Syntrophobotulus glycolicus DSM 8271: one gene and its partner. The protein of the gene in region 1 interacts with the protein of each later gene in a pairwise test. Links are inferred from orthologs where the notes say so. Each region holds a gene or a part of one and is shown on either strand. Other genes may lie near its edges.

The links.
Region 2: the proteins of rplL (region 1) and SGLY_RS08665 interact in binary tests that used the Escherichia coli proteins (3 or more experiments, as listed by UniProt). The link is inferred for Syntrophobotulus glycolicus DSM 8271 from one-to-one orthologs.

The regions. Positions count from the first base shown.
Region 1 is NC_015172.1:379,239-394,859, reverse strand. What follows is about bases 1-2,980. They hold rplL (50S ribosomal protein L7/L12), read right to left. Parts: upstream 1,691-2,980; coding sequence 1,310-1,690; downstream 1-1,309. Other genes in these bases: rplA (50S ribosomal protein L1), read right to left, coding at 2,484-2,980; rplJ (50S ribosomal protein L10), read right to left, coding at 1,751-2,275; rpoB (DNA-directed RNA polymerase subunit beta), read right to left, coding at 1-940. Also shown: more of rplA, read right to left, coding at 2,981-3,179; rplK (50S ribosomal protein L11), read right to left, coding at 3,248-3,673; transcription termination/antitermination protein NusG, read right to left, coding at 3,726-4,253; preprotein translocase subunit SecE, read right to left, coding at 4,289-4,528; rpmG (50S ribosomal protein L33), read right to left, coding at 4,570-4,719; SGLY_RS01975 (YitT family protein), read right to left, coding at 4,824-5,684; SGLY_RS01970 ([Fe-Fe] hydrogenase large subunit C-terminal domain-containing protein), read right to left, coding at 5,881-7,800; SGLY_RS16930 (class I SAM-dependent methyltransferase), read left to right, coding at 8,330-9,802; SGLY_RS18030 (hypothetical protein), read right to left, coding at 9,775-9,945; SGLY_RS01960 (hypothetical protein), read right to left, coding at 9,948-10,349; SGLY_RS01955 (heavy metal translocating P-type ATPase), read right to left, coding at 10,368-12,446; SGLY_RS01950 (DUF6110 family protein), read right to left, coding at 12,470-12,712; SGLY_RS01945 (DUF3006 domain-containing protein), read left to right, coding at 12,956-13,162; SGLY_RS01940 (ComEC/Rec2 family competence protein), read left to right, coding at 13,173-14,372; SGLY_RS17350 (helix-turn-helix domain-containing protein), read right to left, coding at 14,687-15,364; SGLY_RS01930 (hypothetical protein), read left to right, coding at 15,495-15,621. UniProt on the Escherichia coli protein: The binding site for several of the GTPase factors involved in protein synthesis (IF-2, EF-Tu, EF-G and RF3). Is thus essential for accurate translation.
Region 2 is NC_015172.1:1,765,426-1,770,237, reverse strand. The notes cover bases 1-3,996. They hold SGLY_RS08665 (DNA polymerase III subunit alpha), read right to left. Parts: upstream 3,675-3,996; coding sequence 201-3,674; downstream 1-200. Other genes in these bases: SGLY_RS18150 (hypothetical protein), read right to left, coding at 3,809-3,976; coaD (pantetheine-phosphate adenylyltransferase), read right to left, coding at 1-141. Also shown: SGLY_RS08660 (metal-dependent hydrolase), read right to left, coding at 4,322-4,812. UniProt on the Escherichia coli protein: DNA polymerase III is a complex, multichain enzyme responsible for most of the replicative synthesis in bacteria. This DNA polymerase also exhibits 3' to 5' exonuclease activity. The alpha chain is the DNA polymerase catalytic subunit.

The DNA of each region.
Region 1 (15,621 bases):
CAATATCATCCCGGTGTCCTTCTCCCTTCATGATTTCCAGAAGACGGGCAACCGCCGCAATGACATCACCTTTGGTCAGATTACGAACATGACTTTCCACATCCATGTTCAGTTTTTTATTTAGTTTATAACGACCGACTTTAGCCAAGTCATATCGTTTAGGGTCAAAGAATAAAGATTCTAAAAGAGATCTTGCACTATCAACCGTAGGCGGTTCGCCCGGACGCAGCCTCTTATATATTTCAACAAGGGCCTCCTCTGTCGATTCTGTATTATCCCTTTCCAACGTCACTTTGATATTCTCGTCTTCCTCAAACACTTCCACGATCTGAGAATTGGTTGTATAGCCCAAAGCTCTGATCAACACCGTAGCAGGAAGCTTACGCGTCCTGTCCACTCTCACAAAAATATTATCATTAATGTCTGATTCAAATTCAAGCCATGCACCCCTGTTCGGGATAATCGTCGCACCATATAGTGTCTTTCCGCTGGCATCCTTTGTTTCGGAGTAGTATACCCCCGGAGACCGCACAAGCTGACTGACGATAACCCTTTCTGCACCATTAATAATGAATGTGCCTTTTTCGGTCATCAAGGGAAAGTCTCCCATGAAAACTTCCTGTTCTTTAACCTCGCCTGTTTCTTTATTCATCAGACGAACTTTCACACGTAAAGGAGCCGCAAAGGTTACATCTCTTTCCTTGCATTCCTCAACCTCATATTTAGGCTCACCAAGGCTATAATCAATAAATTCTAATACGAGATTTCCTGTAAAATCCTGAATAGGGGAAATGTCATGAAACATTTCTCGCAATCCCTCGTCCAAAAACCACTTATAGGAATTCTGCTGAAGTTCAATAAGATTAGGCATGTCTAGAACTTCTCGTAGCCTGGAATAACTCCAACGTTCACGGGTACCAACTTTAACTGGATAAACCATTTCCTGCTCACCCTTCCAGCGTTTTTTCCCAGCAAGTTATATATTTAGAAGTGACTAATTAAACTCACGCGGAGAAAGCAGATATCAAGACAACCAAAAGCAAGGCTTCTAACCAAAACCTCGCTTCTTCGTCTATGGAACTACCTCAAAAAAATGAGATACAAACTTCCACCATATTATCTCCCAACAATCAAGGATATGTAGATATCTAGCTATAAGACATTTACTAATATTATCAAAACATTGATTGATTGTCAAGGAAAATTTTAAGTTTTTCAGTAAAATAAACACAAGGTGAATTGCAAAATCAAAAAAATAAAAAAGATGCTTTTCCGTTTTTCGAAAAAGCATCTTAAAATATAAGATAAATTACTTTACTTCGACAGTAGCGCCGGCCTCAGTAAGCTTAGCCTTAATTGCTTCCGCTTCGTCTTTAGCGACCTTTTCTTTAACAGGTTTTGGTGCATTGTCAACAAGGTCTTTCGCTTCCTTGAGTCCGAGACCGGTAACTTCCCGAACAACTTTGATGACATTGATCTTGGCCGCACCCGCACTAGCCAGGATAACATCGAATTCCGTTTTTTCTTCAGCAGCAGGAGCAGCCCCGCCGGCAGCAGGAGCAGCGGCTACAACAGCGGCAGGAGCAGCTGCGGTAACACCAAATTCTTCTTCGAAAGCTTTTACTAATTCAGCAAGTTCCAACACGGTTAAGCCTTTCACGGCTTCTAAAATTTCAGCAGTTTTAGACATTTTAAAAATCCTCCTTAAAATAATACCAACATATTGGTATGAATAAAATAATGAATTTTTCTAAGCTTGAGATTCTTTCACCTTACGCACTTCTTCCAATGCATAAACCATTTTGCGAATCGGACCCTGAAGGACATTGACAAGGCCAGAGATAGGAGCCTGCATTCCTGCAAGTACCTGGGCAAGAAGAACCTCTCTGGAAGGAAGAGCAGCCAAGTCTTTAATCTTATCCGCCCCAACGACCTGTCCTTCAACCACACCAGCCTTAATCTGAAGCTCTTTATTTTTCTTCCCGAACTCTATCAGGATCTTGGCCGGAGCAACAGGATCAGCAGAGAAGGCTACCGCAGTCAAACCTTTAAGATAAGGGTCGAGGCCCTGCAAGCCAATTTCATCCGCTGCTCTACGTACCATTGTATTTTTAAGAACACGGTATTCTATACCTGCCTGACGCAGCTCGACTCTAAGTTTAGTCACTTGTGACACTGTCATTCCCCTATAGTCAGCAAGCACTACACCTGATGATTCCTGTAACTTTTCTTTAATCTCGTCAACGATCTTTTGTTTTTCCTCATAATTCGGCATCTAACGCACCTCCTTCCAACCGGTAATCAAAAAACCTCCGCTTTCATGCAGAGGTTTGTCAATGTCATAATCAGAGCAATATCAAAAGACTTCTAATCAAAACAAAGCACCACCTCGGCAGGACATTAAGCTAAATGAAGCACCTACTGTCTTAAGCGGAAATATTTTATTGTCACCTGGTCTATTTTAAACCCTGAAAGCGCTTAAATCAAGCAAGAACTTTCAAAGGGTTAATTTTCACGCCCGGTCCCATCGTGGAAGATACCGTTACACTTCTGACATACTGTCCTTTAGCGGCAGCAGGTTTAGCCCTTGCAATAATATCGGCGATGACCTTATAGTTATCCAACAATTGATCTTCACTAAAAGAAACCTTACCGATAGGAGCATGGACAATACCGGCTTTGTCGGCACGATATTCGATTTTACCCGCTTTGATTTCTTTCACTGCTTTCTCAACATCCACAGCTACCGTCCCAGTCTTTGGATTGGGCATCAGTCCTTTAGGACCAAGCAGCCGGCCAAGTCTACCTACCAACCCCATCATATCGGGGGTAGCGACAGCAACATCGAATCCGAACCAACCCTGCTGGATCTTTTCAATCATATCTTCGGCTCCAACAAATTCCGCCCCTGCAGCTTCCGCTTCTTTGGCTTTCTCCCCCTTAGCAAAAACCAAAACTGTCTGGCTTTTACCTGTTCCATGAGGAAGCACCACGGCTCCACGAATCTGTTGGTCAGCATGACGGGTATCAATACCTAATTTAAACGCAATCTCTACCGTTTCATCAAATTTAGCTTTAGCATTCTTTTTCACCGTCGTTAGAGCTTCTTTTGGTTCAAATAAAGCCTGACTGTCATAAGTCTTGACTGCATCCTGATAATTCTTGCCTCTTTTCGGCATAATCATTTACCTCCTCGTGGTTAAGCGGGATCTAACCCTCCCACATTTTTTGCCCCTTTGGACAAAAACTAATCTTTGATTTCGATTCCCATGCTGCGCGCGGTTCCCTCAACCATACGCATTGCCGCTTCGACACTGGCCGCATTCAAATCGGGCATCTTCAGTTCTGCAATTTCCCTGACCTTATCCCTGCCGACCTTAGCAACTTTGTTCGTATTGGGCTGGGCAGATCCGGAATTAATATTGGCCGCTTTCTTTAACAGAACCGAGGCCGGCGGAGTCTTTGTAATAAAACTGAAAGAACGGTCTTCATAAACAGTAATCTCCACAGGAATGATCAACCCTGCCTGATCTTTCGTTCTTTCATTATACTCTTTACAGAAAGCCATGATATTAACACCATGCTGGCCGAGTGCCGGTCCAACCGGAGGTGCCGGGTTTGCTTTACCTGCATTGATCGCTAATTTCACTAAACCTACAACCTTTTTTGCCACTTCTTACACCTCCTTATCTTGGTAATGCCGTCTTGGACTTCATCATTTATATTCAGTCAAGTTTTTGAACTTGCCCAAACTCCAGTTCTACAGGTGTCTCTCTTCCAAACATGGAAACAGAAACCCTGACTTTGGCTTTTTCCTCCAAGATTTCTTGAATCACACCTATTGTGTCTTTAAACGGACCTGAAATAACTTTGACTGACTGTCCCACATTGACGTCAATCTTATGGCGTACCTTCTCCAAGCCCATTTGACGCAGGATATTGGCTACCTCGTGCTCCAACAAAGGAAGAGGTTTGCTTCCGCTCCCAACAAACCCGGTTACTCCCGGAGTATTGCGAACAACATACCAAGAATCATCAGTCATATCCATTTCCACAAGAACATACCCAGGAAAAACTTTGCGTTTGGAAATTTTCTTTTTCCCGTTTTTCACTTCTATCTCATCTTCCATGGGGACGAGTACTCTAAATATCTTGTCTTCCATGTTCATGGATTCAACACGTTTTTCCAGATTCGTCTTAACCTTGTTCTCATAGCCGGAATAAGTATGAATAACATACCAGTTCTTAGACATTGTCCGAAGGCCCCCTCAATATAATCCAGCAGCTTTTATTTCAGAATACTGGTCAGAGAAAAAGTAAGCATACTGTCAACGATCCAAATAAGCACAGCAAATATACCTACAGTAACAAAAACCACGCCTGTATACACCATCATTTGCTTACGAGTAGGCCAGTGCACCTTTTTCAGTTCATTCCAGACTTCACGAAAAAACACTGTTCTTGCCTTGAACTTATTCGTAAAATTACTGATAAAGCCTGTGGATTCTGTCTTTTTTGCCACTGCCATTCAATCACATCCTTATTACAGATAAACAAAACGCAAAACAATTATTTGGTTTCTTTATGAGTGGTATGAGTCTGACAGAATTTGCAGTATTTTTTGATTTCTATACGATCCGGATCATTTTTCTTATTCTTTATTGTCTGATAGTTTCTGTTCTTGCATTCCGTACAAGCCAAAGTAATCGCAACACGCATTTATGAACACCTCCCCAGCAATAGCTTGACTACTATTTTTGCTAGTCGCACAGACTAATTTAACACAAATTCAAATCCTTTGTCAAGAAAGACTGAAGCATAAATTAGTGAATTGCCTTTTTCTTTAATTGTCCCCCCACGACTTCATGCACATCACTTATTGTCACAAATGCATTTTCATCGATTTCATCAATAATCGACTTCAGTTTAGAAATTTCCAATCGGGTAACGACTGAATACAGGATCCCTTTCAGCTGACCCGTATATGCTCCTCTTCCCTCAATAAAAGTTACTCCCCTCCCTAAACGGGCCAGGAGAACCTCCGCTATTTCTTCGGTTTTTTCGGATACGATCATCACGGCCTTCGATTCTTCCAAGCCTTCAATTGTGATATCGATAACTTTGTAAGCGACAAAATAAGCAATCAGAGAGTACATGGCTCTATCCCAGCCGAATACCAACCCCGCACTGCTTAAAATGACGATGTTAATAATCATGACGATCTCGCCAACCGAAAAACTCGTTTTTTTGGAAGCTACGATCGCTACAATTTCCGTTCCATCCATTGATCCTCCATAGCGTACAACCAGACCTACTCCCATCCCCAGAATAAAACCGCCAAACACTGTTGCCAGCAAAGTATCTTGAGTCAACTGCGGTACTGGATGAAGCACAGTAACTGCTATAGCCAGAACGGTAATTGAAAACAAAGTAGAAAAAGCAAACGTCTTGCCAATTTGCGTATATCCAAAAATCAAAAAAGGAATATTAAGGAAAAATAGGAAAATCCCCAAAGGAAGATCGCTCAAGAAACTGGCCATAATAGAAATCCCCGTTATCCCACCGTCTATTATGGCATTAGGGACTAAAAAAATTTCCAGACCAACCCCGGCAAGAGATGCCCCTAAAAAAAGAAAACTATATCTCTTTATAATTTTAAACAGCTTTTTTTTATTTTTTGTCATTCTATCACTCTTCATATCTTTATATAATCAATTTTACAGCGTGAATACACTTTGTTTTTTCACTTACTCAATGCCCACAGATAAATTATAACAGAAAAATTTATGATTTTAAAATTCCAGCTGTAAGAAAGTGAAAAAGAGAACATAGCAAACGATTTCCAAATCATAGCTATGTTCCCCTTTGAACCGCTAAAGCTTAACTGAACTGGTTATTCTCGACCATGGTTTCTACCGCCGCCAAAATACTCTGCCCGGTAGAAGTGATTTGTTCACCTGATTTCAAAGCATCAGAAATTTGATTGCTGACATCATTCATCTGTTTCCCTAGTTCTACCGCGACATCAGAGATCTCCTTAAGAAGCAGAAGCATGATTTCTTCATCATTTATCGTAGACTTGACAACCTGTCCCGATTGTTCCGCCAGCTTTTGTACCTCTTCAGCCACAACTGCGAAACCCCTGCCATGCTCACCGGCGCGTGCTGCTTCAATAGCCGCATTCAGAGAAAGCAGATTGGTCTGATTTGCGATATCGACAATCTGCTTGGACGCATCGACAAAGCTCTTCAGTTTATCGTTCATCTGATCAATTCTTTCCTTAAGTGCGGAAGCTGTCCTGACGGTTTCTTCAGCTCGGTTCGTAATCCCTGTTAGTGTTCTGGTGCTTTCTTCATTCGCTGTTCCGAGTTCTGTCAAAGAGTCCTTGATGATATTAACATTTTCTTTCAGTTCGTTGGCTTTGTTTAAGCGCTCATTGCTTAGATGCTCAATCTCCTCCAACATGGCATTGGTCTCATTATTCTTTACCGTCTCCGCAAGAACCTTGTTTCTTGTATAGTCCATACAGTTCTCAACAATATTTATCCCGTTAAACACATCTACAACCAGATCATAACAGGTATTACATCCACATGCGGTACAATTAATATTACATGCTGCCTCATCATTTTTATACATTGATTTAAAAATCTGTTCTGCTTCGCTATCTGAAGGGATTCTCTTCGCAGGCACTGCTCCATCCTTGTCATACTCCCGGACAAAATCGTCCAGTTTCAGTTCTTTATCAAACTTTTCACCAATCCAGCGGAACTTTTTGGTTAAACGCCCCTTTGTATTCTTATCAATGGTTTCAGTCTTCATTTGATTAAACTTATGGTCGATATCATCAATCATTTTACGATCGGCACATGCCGCAGACCCAATATTACATCCCTGAGAACAGTTAAGGATGTCCACAACCAGAGGCACAGGCTTTTGGTTGTGGATCCGCTCCTGATAATGGTCTAAATACTCATAGGCAATTTCAGTTCCTTCTATTTGTTTAACCCAGGCATGATCAATCACCGCTTCTATATTCTCTTTCAGGCCACCCGGCCTGCTGTATAAGAAGCCAAGGGACAAATCAATAAAATCAAAATCCTTATCTTCAAAGCTGTTCATCGCCAGCCCATTGTCTTTCATGTATTTTTCAATATTTTTATATGTAACATTATAGGATATGATCCCATTCGTTTTTTCCATTTCATTTTTCTTCGCTATGCAAGGCGAGAGAAACGCAATACTTGAAGAGATCTTTTTATATTTTCTTAAATAGATTGCCGTACACATCATTGGACTGTGAATAGGCGAAAGATAATTTAACAGCCCCGGTTTATACTTTTCCACATATCCGACGATGGCGGGACAAGGCTGGGCGATAACTGAGGTCAGCTTTTTTTCTTTAATCGCTTTTAAATAAGCCCAGGTCGTTATATCCGCCCCAAACGAAACATCATAAATATATTCAACTCCCCTGGCCTTCAGAAAGCCAAATATTTTTTTATAATCCTCAAAATTCGTACGTACTGCGGGTGCTGAGATAACAGTTATTTTTTTACCGTTCTTTAAATCGGCAAAGAAGGCTTCCGTATCATCGTAGAACTCTCTTGCTTCATGATCACAAACTTCAATACATTCACCGCAATTGATGCATAGCTCGGCTTGAACCTTGACTTTAATCTTCCCCTCCTCGTCAGCATAAGCAACATTGGCATCCACCGGGCAATGCCTTATACACTTATTACATCCCTGACATTTTTCTTCGTGAGTATTGACCAAGTCCGTTAATCTTTCTCCCATTGTTTTTTCTCCTTTGTTCATATTCTTTATTTTATTTCGTTATTACATCTTATTTTTAATTTAAAATTAGTTTAAATTTATCATGAAGGAGATTAATCATTTCCATTGGGAAGCTTTTGTCAGAATTGTTTTATAGTTATTTAATTATAAAACCTAAATAGCAAAAAATCACCTATTTACTTATTTTTTCTAAAAATTTATCGAAAATATTTTCGAAAATTATAAAATTATTGAAGAGATTTTCCGGCATATCATTTTGGTTATCACGCTGTTTCACCCCCGCTCATCATAAAAGAATCTATCCAGCTATCTAAAAATGCTCCAAGACTGGTACTTTATTCCCATAAATTGATTTATCCTTTTGATCAATTGATTTTTTTCTCTCTCTTCTCAACATATTGTCATCAAAACGCTAATAAAAATAATTGTATTTGACAAATAAGAAAAAAATACAATATTGGAAACAAAAGGAGGATATTGGCGCAAAATTGGAGAATTATTAATAAAATGATCTATGGGGGGGATTTAGATGGACCCTGTTTACCAAGTTCTGACGGATAAACTAAAACAATTGAAAGTTTCAGGAATTGTCATCAACCCTTGGCTGGCTGTACATAGTTCAAAGTGTTTTACTCCTCATGTTCTCGAATTTCTCAGAATTGAAGCGGACAATCTAGCCGGCCTGATTCTCTCGGATGCCCAGAAAATGCAATACTTTAATTACTTGCCTAATCCCGCTAATTTCCCTAAAGCAGCTCTATGTGAAACTTTTATGTCAACCGCAGTATTCATTGCCCATGAGAAAACGGGCGACCTGTTTGTGGATGAAGATATTGCCAGAGAAGCCATTCTCAGAGTCATTGGTTACTGCAATACTCACGGCATAAGCAACCTTCTTCATTTATATCAGATCACCACAATCTATGACAATCTTAATGCTCTGGTCTATTACAACGGTATCCCTGAACAAATATTTATCAGCGGAGACTGGCATCGCCCCTGGGCAAAACATTTCCTAAATGATGATCTGAAAATGGGTGTATTCACCGGTTTGATGGAGGTCGTCGACCAGAATGGAGAGCGCTGTGTCCAAATCACGCCAAAAGGAACGGAAAACCTTCAGCTCATCCGTCAGATGCTGGAAGCAGCCGGTTATTTTGCTGAACGGATGTCTTTGCAACATATTTCCCAGTTTAACAGGTTAGAGGAATACGAAAAACTTGCGGAAGAAATCTTTCCTGAATTCATGCAATTAAGAAAACGGTTAATTGATTTTACGGGAATAAGGGCGGGAATGAAAGTTCTGGAATTGGGCAGTGGTACAGGACTTCTTACCTTTGAGGCTGGATTGGCGGATCGGATAGGCTTGAATGGGAAACTGGTCTGTATTGATCCTTCCGCAAAGATGATTAACCGGGCAAGGGCCAAACTTGAGGCCGAAGAAAAAAATTGGGTGGAGCTTGGTGTTGGGGTCGCCGAAGAGCTTCCTTTTGAAGATGATCGTTTTGACGCTGTTATCGGTTGTGCTTTTTTACATTTTACCAATCGCGAAACCGCTCTTAGAGAAATGCGCAGAGTAACCCGCTCCGGAGGAATCATTGGCTCTTTCCACCCCTTAGCCTGTGCGTTCAATAGCTTCCCGTTTTTCTCCGAATGGTTTGCCCGAATATTTGAATTAGCCTCTAAACGCCGGGAGCAGCCTAAAAACTTCCTGTTCGGCCCAGAAGAATGTCTTGCGTCTTTCACAGAGACTGGGCTCATTAAGATCGAGCATCAGGAGCCTTTTTCTCCCATGGTCTTTCGAGACCCGGACAAAGTAATCAAACATATTATTCATGGTCTTGGACTGTACCAAGAGGAATTGGCCAATCTTCCGTGGAAAGCCCGTGAAGAGATTATGAACGGGTTAAAAGAACGGGGTATATCGATTTGCCGGAAGTATTCGGAAGAAGAACGTATTATTTATCAGCCGGTTCAGTTTATCAAAGGGATTGTGCCATAAGCCGATGCTATCATCAGCAGAACATCTATAAAAAAGCCTGCAAAACTTAACTGTTTGCAGGTTTTTTCAGCTAAAAATTTTCCATCAGGTAAACTGCATATTTCAAGAATATCTTCCATTACAGCAGTAATGGTGACTAACACGTTCAAGCTCTCTCATTGTCCTCTTCGTCTTCATCGTGTGAACTTATGTAATGCTTGAGCGCACCGACTATTTCCACTACCGTATTGACAAAAGATACACCGCTGACAGCTCTTTCATTCAGGGCGGCAGCTGTCTCAGCGAGATTGGTACCCAGACAATTGAGCGTCGTACCAATTGCATTGACCTGCTCCTGCGTTGATTTGGCAAGATTGCTGGTGTTTTTAATCGCCTCAGGCAAAAATTCCGCCGACTTGGTCAGTGAATCGGAGTTTTTCTCTATGAGCGTCCTGGTGCTTTTGACCAAAATATTGATATTCTTCAAGGTCATGGCGGCATAAATTCCTACCACAGTGACTACGATAACAATCATCAATAAAAGAAAATCAGCAATGGAAACATACATTTTTTACACCTTGAACTCTCATTTTATTAATTTTCGCGAACTGTTCAGACTTACCCCCAAGGTAGACAGATTATGCAGCAATGCCCCTGTTCCCGGTGTTGTTACGCCCGTTAAGCCCAGAGCCAGGATAAATGTATTGAAGGACATGATAAAGGTATAATTATCTTTAATCTTCTTCATGGATTTTCGGCTTAATTCCCGCAAATACACCAAGTCATCCAGTTTGGAATCGAGCAGGATAATATCAGATACCTCTCTGGCAATGTCCGAGCTGTCTTTCATTGCTACTCCGACACTGGCCGCCGTCAAAGCGGGAGAATCATTTACGCCATCTCCGACCATAATCACCGAATGTCCGGCCTCAACCAATGAGCGAATATAGTCGGCCTTGTCTTCCGGCAATACCTGTGCCCGATATTCATCAAGCTTCAGACCGGCAGCAACTGCCTCCGCCGCTTGATGGCTGTCTCCTGTCAGCATGATTATTTTTTTTACGCCCAAGCCTTTAAGTCGGTGAACTACTTCCTTGGCTTCCGGACGCAAAGGGTCATTGATGCAAAACATTCCTGCCAGCTGATTGCCAATAGCCAGATACAGGACCGAATAGGCTCCGCTTTCCTTATCGATTAAAGCCTTTTGCTCAGGTGTTGGAATAACCTTTTCATCATCAAAGATAAAATGCGCGCTTCCAATCAAAACACTTCTTCCGTTTAAGCGTGAAGAAATCCCATGTGCTACCACATATTCCACTTCAGAGTGTTCCTCCTGGTGACAAAGTCCTTCCTCCGTCGCCTGACGTACAACCGCCCGAGCCATACTGTGCGGGAAATGTTCTTCCAGGCAGGCTGCTGTTTTTAAAACATTTTCTCTTGTCTGCCCGGCAAAAGGAATAACTTTCTCTACCTTTGGCTCGGCAACAGTCAGGGTTCCCGTTTTATCGAAAACAATCGTGTCCGCATTGGCAAAAGCTTCAAGGAACTTTCCCCCTTTAACCATGATTCGGTGCCTGGACGCTTCGCTCATCGCCGAAAGAATGGCCAGCGGGGTTGAAAGCTTGATGGCACACGAATAATCTACCAGCAAAATGGAGATCGCCTTGATCGGATTTCTGGTCAGAAGATAAATCAGACCGGAGGCCAGGAAACTGTATTTGACAATTGAGTCCGCCAACTTTTCCGTACGGCTTTGCAATCCTGCTTTCAGATGTTCTGAATTCTCAACCATGTTGAGAATTTTATGAATACGGGTCTCCTTATCAACAGCGTCCGCGCGGATCACAATAGAACCTTCCTCTACAAGAGTTCCATTGTAAACCATATTGCCTTCCTTCCGTTGAATTGGCAGCGCTTCACCGGTCATCGCAGCCTGGTTGATCATCGCTTCTCCACTGATGATTTGTCCGTCGACAGGAATCATCCCACCGGTACGAACCACCACATGATCCCCTGCCATAAGCAAGGACATGGGAATAAGCATTTCCGCCCCATCTTTTTCAACCCAGACCTTATCGATATGGATAGCCAAACTGGTCGCCAGATTATCCTTATATTTCTTCTTCGTCCAATCTTCCAGCAACTCGCTAATTGACAGCAAAAACATAATAGATCCGGCCGTACCATAGGAACGACGTCCGATAGTCACTCCGATCGCCGCCGCATCCAGAACGGCTACATCTATTTTCTGTTTAATCAACAGGCTTTCTAACCCTTTAAGGATAAATTTAGAGGAATCGATGATTCGTAAGACATTACTGATGGGAGCAGGGATAATATAATGTTTAAGTAAAAACCGCCTGACGATGTGCAAGAGTCCTTTTTTAAAGTCGGCATTCCGTTTTTGGACCATCACATACTCTTCCCCCAGATCGGGTAAAGAATCCCGTTTGAGAGCCGTTACCGCATCCAGAATTCCGGCACGTGCATCCCCCTCATATTCGAGCAGAATACTCCCCGTACTGGAGGTTGCTACAGCCTTGTTTACTCCCGCCAGCAACTTTAAATAGACCTCGATCTTTTCCCCCTCTTCCTGTGAAAAAGCGAACTTACCGCTATTTAAGCGCAGACGTCCAGGAAGTTCGTGGGCAATTTTATAGCGCATAGTTCCCCCTTAGTCCGAAACAATTATTCCGATGCCAGGTCTGCATCTTTAGCTTTCACGCGGATTTCACTGACGAGATCCTCGGCTTCCTCCTTGATGGACAGTGCGGCAGCCTGAACTTCATCCTTAAACCGGAGTCCCTTGGCCAGGGTCTTTACCCCAATTTTTCTGGCTTTTTTGCTCTTGAGAAACTTCAACGCCACTAAAGAAGCAACTGCACCACCCGTAAAAAACACCAAATTCTTTTTGTCTACATTGATTTTCATTATATTTTCCTCTCTTTCCTAAATAATGCTATTTAACAAAATGGTAACATATCTTTTTTCCTATTAAAAGAAAATAATTTTGAAAAATGAATTAATTTGTAAAACAAAGGGGTTTAGACCATTCCGGGGAAATGACGAACTGCTTGCATCTGTATTTGTTTTGTTTCGTCTTCTAAAGGATTAAGGAGAAATATAGAGAATTAACAAGTATAAAATCATTAATAATCGAAAATGAGGTGAAATATGTACATCATTGATCGTTTTGAAGGTGAATGGGCGGTTATAACGACAAATGACCGCAAAACCTTTCATCTTCCGAAGGCCCTTTTCCCCGCAGCCAAGGAAGGTGATGTTATTCAGATTAAAGTGATTGTTGATCAGGCCGCCACAGTTCAGCGCAAAGATCGCGCTAAAAAACTCTTTGATCATTTTTTTGATGAGGAAGAATAGGAAGGAAAAAATGGATTTTTTTAATAAAAACCCTTGGCTATTCTGGGTATTATTATTTGTGCTGCCGCCAGTGGGTTTATTTTTTATGTTCAGGACAAAAAAGTTCAATAAACCTCTGCAAGCCGCCCTAACCGTTGCCTTTGGCTTTCTCTTTCTCGTCCAGTTAAGCGTTGCCTTCGGTGATACATCTCCGAGTGCAAGCACACCAACTGCCGCCTCCCCTTCGAGCGCGCCCGCAGCCCAAGCAGCAGGGTCTTTAAGCGTTCATTTCATTGACGTTGGCCAGGCAGATTCCACTCTGGTTCAATCCCCTTCCAGCGTAATTCTGATTGACGGCGGTAACAACGAGGACGGTCCTAAGGTCGTTGCCTATCTTAAAGCCCAAGGAGTCACCGAGTTAGCAGCGATTATCGCTACTCACCCTCACGAGGATCATATTGGCGGGCTGGATACTGTAATCAAGGCTTTTCCGCCTAGGGTTGTTTACCTGCCGAACGCGACTACTACAACACAGACTTTTAATGACTTTATATCCGCAGTCTCTGCATCCGGGGCAAAACGCGTAGAGGCTAAAGCCGGTACACGACTTGATGTCTCTGGAATAACCGGAACCTTTCTTGCTCCAACCGGTTCGAATTATGATGATCTAAATCATTACAGTGCCGTACTAAAAATCACTTACCATAATACTTCGTTTTTATTTACCGGAGATGCCGAATCAAATTCCGAGAATGAAATGCTGAAAAATGGGAACCTGCAAGCAACTGTCCTAAAGGTCGGCCACCACGGAAGTGACTCTTCTACCACACCGGCATTTTTGAAGGCCGTTTCTCCCAAATATGCAGCAATATCCTGTGGAAAAGATAACAGTTACGGACACCCCCATGACGCCACATTAAACGCGTTGTCCGATGCCGGTATTGAGGTTTTCCGTACTGATCTGTCAGGAACGATTGTCGCAACCAGTGATGGAAAAACGATTACTTTCGACAAAAAAGCTTCTCCCGTAAAAGAAAACGCTCCTCCAGCCCCGGTTGCAAAGACTCCAAGCAGCAACAAATCAGATGTAACGGTATATGTCACTGATACCGGACATCAATACCATCGCGACGGTTGCCGGCATCTGTCCAAAAGCAAAATAGAAACCACTCTTTCTAAAGCGAAATCATCCGGATACGGCCCTTGTTCTATTTGTAAGCCTCCTCAGTGATTTAAAAAATTAAAAAACCTTCAGAATACATTCTCTGAAGGTTTTAACTTTCTTTGGTTGCGGGGGCCAGCAACAAGCTGTGTTTAAATTTATAATCCCTCGCGTAGCGTAAGCCTACTATTTAATTCTTTTCCTATTTATAATAACGTCACTGTGGGTGGCAATAAATAGACAATGCCCCGCGCACTTTAAAACAAAAAAGCAGAACCCCGGCCATTTACGAACCGGGTTTCTGCTTATCAAGATTTCTATGATTATCGACACCCCACTATAATATATGTCTTGCCCGGAGAAGTGTGACAAGCACCTCGGTGCTATTTTTTCTCCTGCCACTTATAGACTATCCCGCCATTATCGCTACATGCCTTAATCAGATCACCCAACTTCTCTGTTACTTCCCCAACTCTTACATCTTCAGGACAGCCTAATACGCCAATAAACTTAATTCCATTTGTTTCTTTGAAAATACCACTTAATAAATTTTCTGCATAATATTCTAATCGTTTCTTTACTGTCTCAACAGTGGGGGCAGTAGCACCGGCGCCGTCAAGGAATATGAAAAAATAGGCATCCTCTACCCTCTTAGCTTTGCAATACATCACAAACTGTGTCATTTCCCCAATGTGGACTTTCCTATCTCCCGTAGATGAGTGTTCTATTATAACAAGCTTGTTTTTTTGTTCGTCGGTAAACACAAGGTCGGGAGAATAACGATCGATAGAATCACTCCTAAACTTCTCTATTCTTTTCATACCTTCAATTTTGAAATTAGCCTTAAAGGTAGCATCCTTTCCTCGTTTATTCACAAGCAATTCGCCAACCTCTATGTCTAGATAAGTACAAAGCTTATCAAGGAGATCCTGCGGGTAGTGTTTCGTATCATTATTGTACATCCTACGCACAGTTTCAAACCTGTATTCTATGTCACCTGCCACTTTACGAATAGACAATCCTTTTTTATCTATGATTTCTTTTAGCTTTGATTTGACCATGATATCACCTCAAATCAATTATAAATATACTCTAAAAAAGTGTCAATATCCTATTGACTCCATTAAGGAGTCATGTTAATATGTGCTTACCGACACTAATCAAGAGGCAAACATAAAGGAGGATATAAATATGTATTACAAAATCACTGTTGATAACGGGCATTTCCCGCTGGTCCGAGATTGCTCCACAGCACATGAAGCATTTGGATGTATCGAGGAACTCTCAACCGGATTACTTCACAATCTGCCCTTTGACA
Region 2 (4,812 bases), 1.4 Mb from region 1 along the record:
TAAAGAAAACAGGGTTTCTTTATTGCTGTTTGCGGCTACTCCAATAATGATTTTATCAAAAAGCTGAGCCGCTCTGTGTAAAATGTCCATATGTCCAAGGGTTACCGGATCAAAGGTTCCTGGATAAACAGCGATGCGCACAAATTTTCTCCTCCAAAAAATTTTTGATTGATCAGAGCAACGATAATACTAAATTTGCTTCATTGCCATTTTACATTGTTTTGTCCCAGAAGTGCAGTAATATTTTGGCAAAAAGCATGAGATTTCTCGGCCCGATATTCTTGGCTTAATTTAAATGATTTTTTGCTGTCCGCAAAATATACACATACGGGGATTTTTCCAGAATGGTTTTCCAGTAATTTCAAAATCCTGCCGAGCAGTTCCTTGTCTTCACGATTTAATTTTAAAAAAAGCCTTCCATGCTTTGTGTCCACCCTGTCATAACCTGAGTTCTCCTCTTTTTCCCCTCTTGCATTTGTTTCAGGCCCCTGGTTAAACTCATTTAATTCGTTAATTTTTTCGGCAAAGATCTTCTTCTCATCTTCATTAAGATAATATCTGCCCTTAACAATGACAATATTGTCATTGTGCAAATTTGATCCTTCCGCAAAAACTCTGGGGAAAACCAGGACTTCGATGGTCCCCGAAAGATCTTCAAGAAGAAAAGTGGCCATCATCTCGCCTCTTTTTGTTATTGTCTGTCTATAAGACGTAATTATTCCGCATAAGATCACTTTTTTTTCTTCTAAGCCTTCCAGACAGGTCGCAATATCGGAACTAATCAGGTCTTTATATTGCGTTTCAATTGACGATAAAGGATGATTAGTCAGATATAAACCCAGGTATTCTTTCTCCAGCTTGGAGATATCTCCTTGAGAAACTTCGTCTAATTGAGGCATTGCAAAGTCTTCTTCCAGCTTCTCATCAAGATCGAAAAGGGACATTTGCCCCGACTCCCGGTCTCTCTGCCTGTTTTGAGCCAAATCAAGCATCCTCTCAAGCACAGTCAAAGCCTGTGCTCTTGAACAAAGCGATTGGAACGCCCCTGCCTTAATCAGGCTTTCCATCACTCTTTTGTTGACCATTCTGGAATCCATCCGGCTGATAAAATCATAAAGCGAACGAAAGGGCCCGTTTTTCCTTTCCTCAATGATCTTTTCAACGACCTGGGCGCCAACATTGCGGACAGCTCCCAGACCGAAGCGGATGGCCCTGCCCTCAATGGCAAAATCATTATAACTGAACTGGACATCGGGGGGCAAAATCGTGATGCCATTGTTTTGGGCTTCATGAATATAAAAAGAAACTTTATCGGAAACACCGATGACCGAGCTTAAAAGAGATGCGGCAAACTCCAAAGGGAAATTGGCTTTCAAATAAGCTGTCTGGTAAGAAATCAAGGCATAGGCCGTCGCGTGGCCTTTATTGAACCCGTATTCGGCGAATTTAGCCATAAGATCAAATATTTCTTCGGCCTCATTCTTTTTAAGGCCAAGGCGTATGGCACCGGGGACAATTACCTCGCCGTGATCATCCTGAAGTCCATGAACAAAATTCTGGCGTTCTTCATCCATAATATCGCGGTTTTTCTTCCCCATTGCCCTGCGCAGCAAATCCGCCCGGCCCAGAGAGTATCCGCCCAAATCCCTGGCGATCTGCATTACTTGTTCCTGATAAACGATAATTCCATAAGTAGCCTGTAAGATTTTTTCTAATTTAGGATGAAGATAGCTGAGCTTGCCGCTTTGCTTACGCTTAATAAATTCCGGTATTTGTTCCATGGGACCGGGCCGGTAAAGGGCCAAGACGGCAATAATATCCTCAAAACAGCTTGGTTTCAGCTCCTTGAGAATAGCTTTCATACCGCCGCTTTCCAGCTGAAAGACACCGGAGCTCTTGCCTTCAGAGAGCATTTGATAAGTTTTCAGATCGTCTAATGGCAATTTGTTGAGATCGATTGTTTTTCCCTGCGTCTCTTGAATTCTGGTCAGAGTTTGGCTGATGATCGTCAGGTTACGTAACCCCAGAAAGTCCATTTTTAACAAGCCGATATCCTCAACTGTCTTCATCGGAAATTGGGTCATGGGAAATCCTTCCGCTGTTCTTTGCAAAGGCAAATAGTTGGTCAACGGTTCTCTGGCGATCACGACCCCTGCGGCATGGGTAGACGCATGTCTGGGCATCCCTTCAAGTCCCTGGGAAATTTCCAGAAGCCGTTTGATTTCTTCTTCCTCGCTAACCATTCTGATCAGATCAGGAGAAACGGTCAACGCCCTTTCCAGAGTCATCCCCAGTTCATTGGGAACGGCTTTAGCCACCTTGTCCACTTTGCTGAGCGGGATATTCAGGACCCTGCCAACATCCCTGATCGCGCCTTTGGCCCCCATAGTTCCAAAGGTGATGATTTGACAGACTTTATCCGCACCATATTTTTGTGTGACATATTTAATGACTTTATCTCTGCCTTCAGGATCAAAATCTATATCGATATCAGGCATGGTTATTCTTTCAGGATTTAAAAACCGTTCAAAGAGCAGATCATGCCTGAGTGGTTCAATATCGGTAATTCCTAATAAATAAGCGACCATACTGGCGGCTGCCGATCCTCTCCCCGGTCCTACCGTTACGCCATTTTCTCTCGCGTACCGGCAAAAATCAGCCACAATTAAAAAATAGCCGGAGTAACCTGTTTTGGTGATGACATTCAGCTCATATTCCAGGCGTCCTTTTTCTCTTTCACCTGCCTGGGGATAGCGCTGGGGGAAGATCTGCGCGCATTGCTCCCGCAGGTATTGATCCAGTGTAAATCCTTCGGGAACCTGATAATCGGGTAAAAAATTTGTCCCGAAGGCAAAATCAACATTGCACCTGGCTGCTATTTCCTCGGTTATTTCCAAAACCTCAGGATGCTCTCCGAAAAGCAGATTCATTTCGGAATGAGCTTTCAAATAGAATTCCTGCCCTTCAAAGCTCATTCTGGTCTGATCGTTTAATGTTTTACCGGTCTGAATACATAATAGGACATCCTGCAGGAAGGAATCAGCTTTTTCGACATAGTGCACATCGTTGGTCGCTACGATGGGGATTCCGGTCATCCGGGAAATCTTCAGCATTTCAGTATTGACCTTTTGCTGATCTCTTAAGCCATGGTCCTGAATCTCCAGAAAGAAATTGCCCTTACCGAATATATCCAGATACTCCAAGGCCGTTTCCCGGGCTTTTTCCAGGTTATCCTCCAAAATCAGCTCGGATATTTCACCAGCCAGACAAGCGCTGAGCGCAATTAGCCCCTTGCTGTTTTCCCTGAGGAATTTTTTATCTGTCCTCGGTTTATAATAAAATCCTTCAATATGGGCATTTGAGACTATTTTTACAAGATTGCGGTAGCCTTCCATATTTTCGGCAAGCAAAACAAGATGATAATTCTTATCATCCCGGCCCGCATTTTTTTCGGTCAATTTTCCCGGGGCCACATAAACCTCACAGCCAATGATCGGTTTAATCCCTTGTTTTTTACAGGCCTTGTAAAAGTCTATTACCCCGTACATTACACCATGGTCCGTAATGGCCAAAGCGGGCATACCCAATTCCCCGGCCTTTTTCACAAGCTTGTTGATCCTGGCCGCTCCGTCCAGCAGGCTGTATTCAGTATGGACATGGAGATGCGTGAACATCTGGTGTTTTCTCCCATCCGGGCTGTCATCATTTTGTCTGCTGATGTTTTGTTTTACCCAATAAAAAAGCCCTACCTATTTTTTTCATTATAACATAAGGCAGGACCTGCTGTGATGACTAAGCATACTTTGTTTTATTTTCTCTTCAAGCCGAGCTCGGAGGCGATTTCCATCTTCATTTCTTCAATGATATTAAACTGTCTGTTTCCGGCCTTTTTCAAATCTTTAGACATTCCTTTTTGCATCTGTTTCATACCTTTTTGCGTGATTTTCAGACTGTTTTTAATCTCTTTCATCTTCATGGCGGCCTCCTCCTTTTTCCATCCACTTTCTAGGATACTGAAAACGAATTGACATTACCTTCCTTGTAAGGGCATTGCGGTTTCTTTATCCCCTGGACATTCTCCAGACGGCAGCGCCCGTCAATTGAAAATGCGCACTGATTGTTGCATTCTTTTTCTCTCATTTTAAAATCACCGTCCTGACTAATATTTTAGCCAGGTTTACTAAAAATTATCCTCAATAAGATTTAGAATTTCCTTATAAAAAAGATCTTTCCCGATTTCTTTTTTTATTCCCTGTAGGAAAAAAGAATGCCTTGGCAGGGCATTCTTCCATAACTTAACAACAAAATTTTTGCTTAATGTTTAAATTTGCAGGCTTTGCCCGGGTTCCAGAATAACGCCTTTCGTCTTCGGAACTTTACTTTCAAGTGCTGAAACAAAAGCTTCAGGATTTTGCCTGATGACAGGGAAAGTATTGTAATGCATGGGGACCACATATTTTGCTTGGAGCATTTCCGCCGCGAGCACCGCATCGTCCGGACCCATCCCAAAATTATCCCCGATCGGCAACATCGCTGCCTCTAATGCGCAAAAGTTTTTTATCAATTGCAGATCACTGAACAATCCGGTGTCTCCGGCGTGATATACCCACAACCCGTCCATATTGATCAGAAAACCGCAGGCCAGGCCACCATACCAAAAAGTTCCGTCTCCTTTCGGTATGCCTGATCCATGCAAAGCGGGCGTAAGCTTTACCGTTCCGAATCCAAATGGATATTTCCCTCCAATATGCATGGAGTGGATGTTTTTTACCCCGTTCTTCTTCGCAAAATTTGCCAGCTCAAAATTAGAAA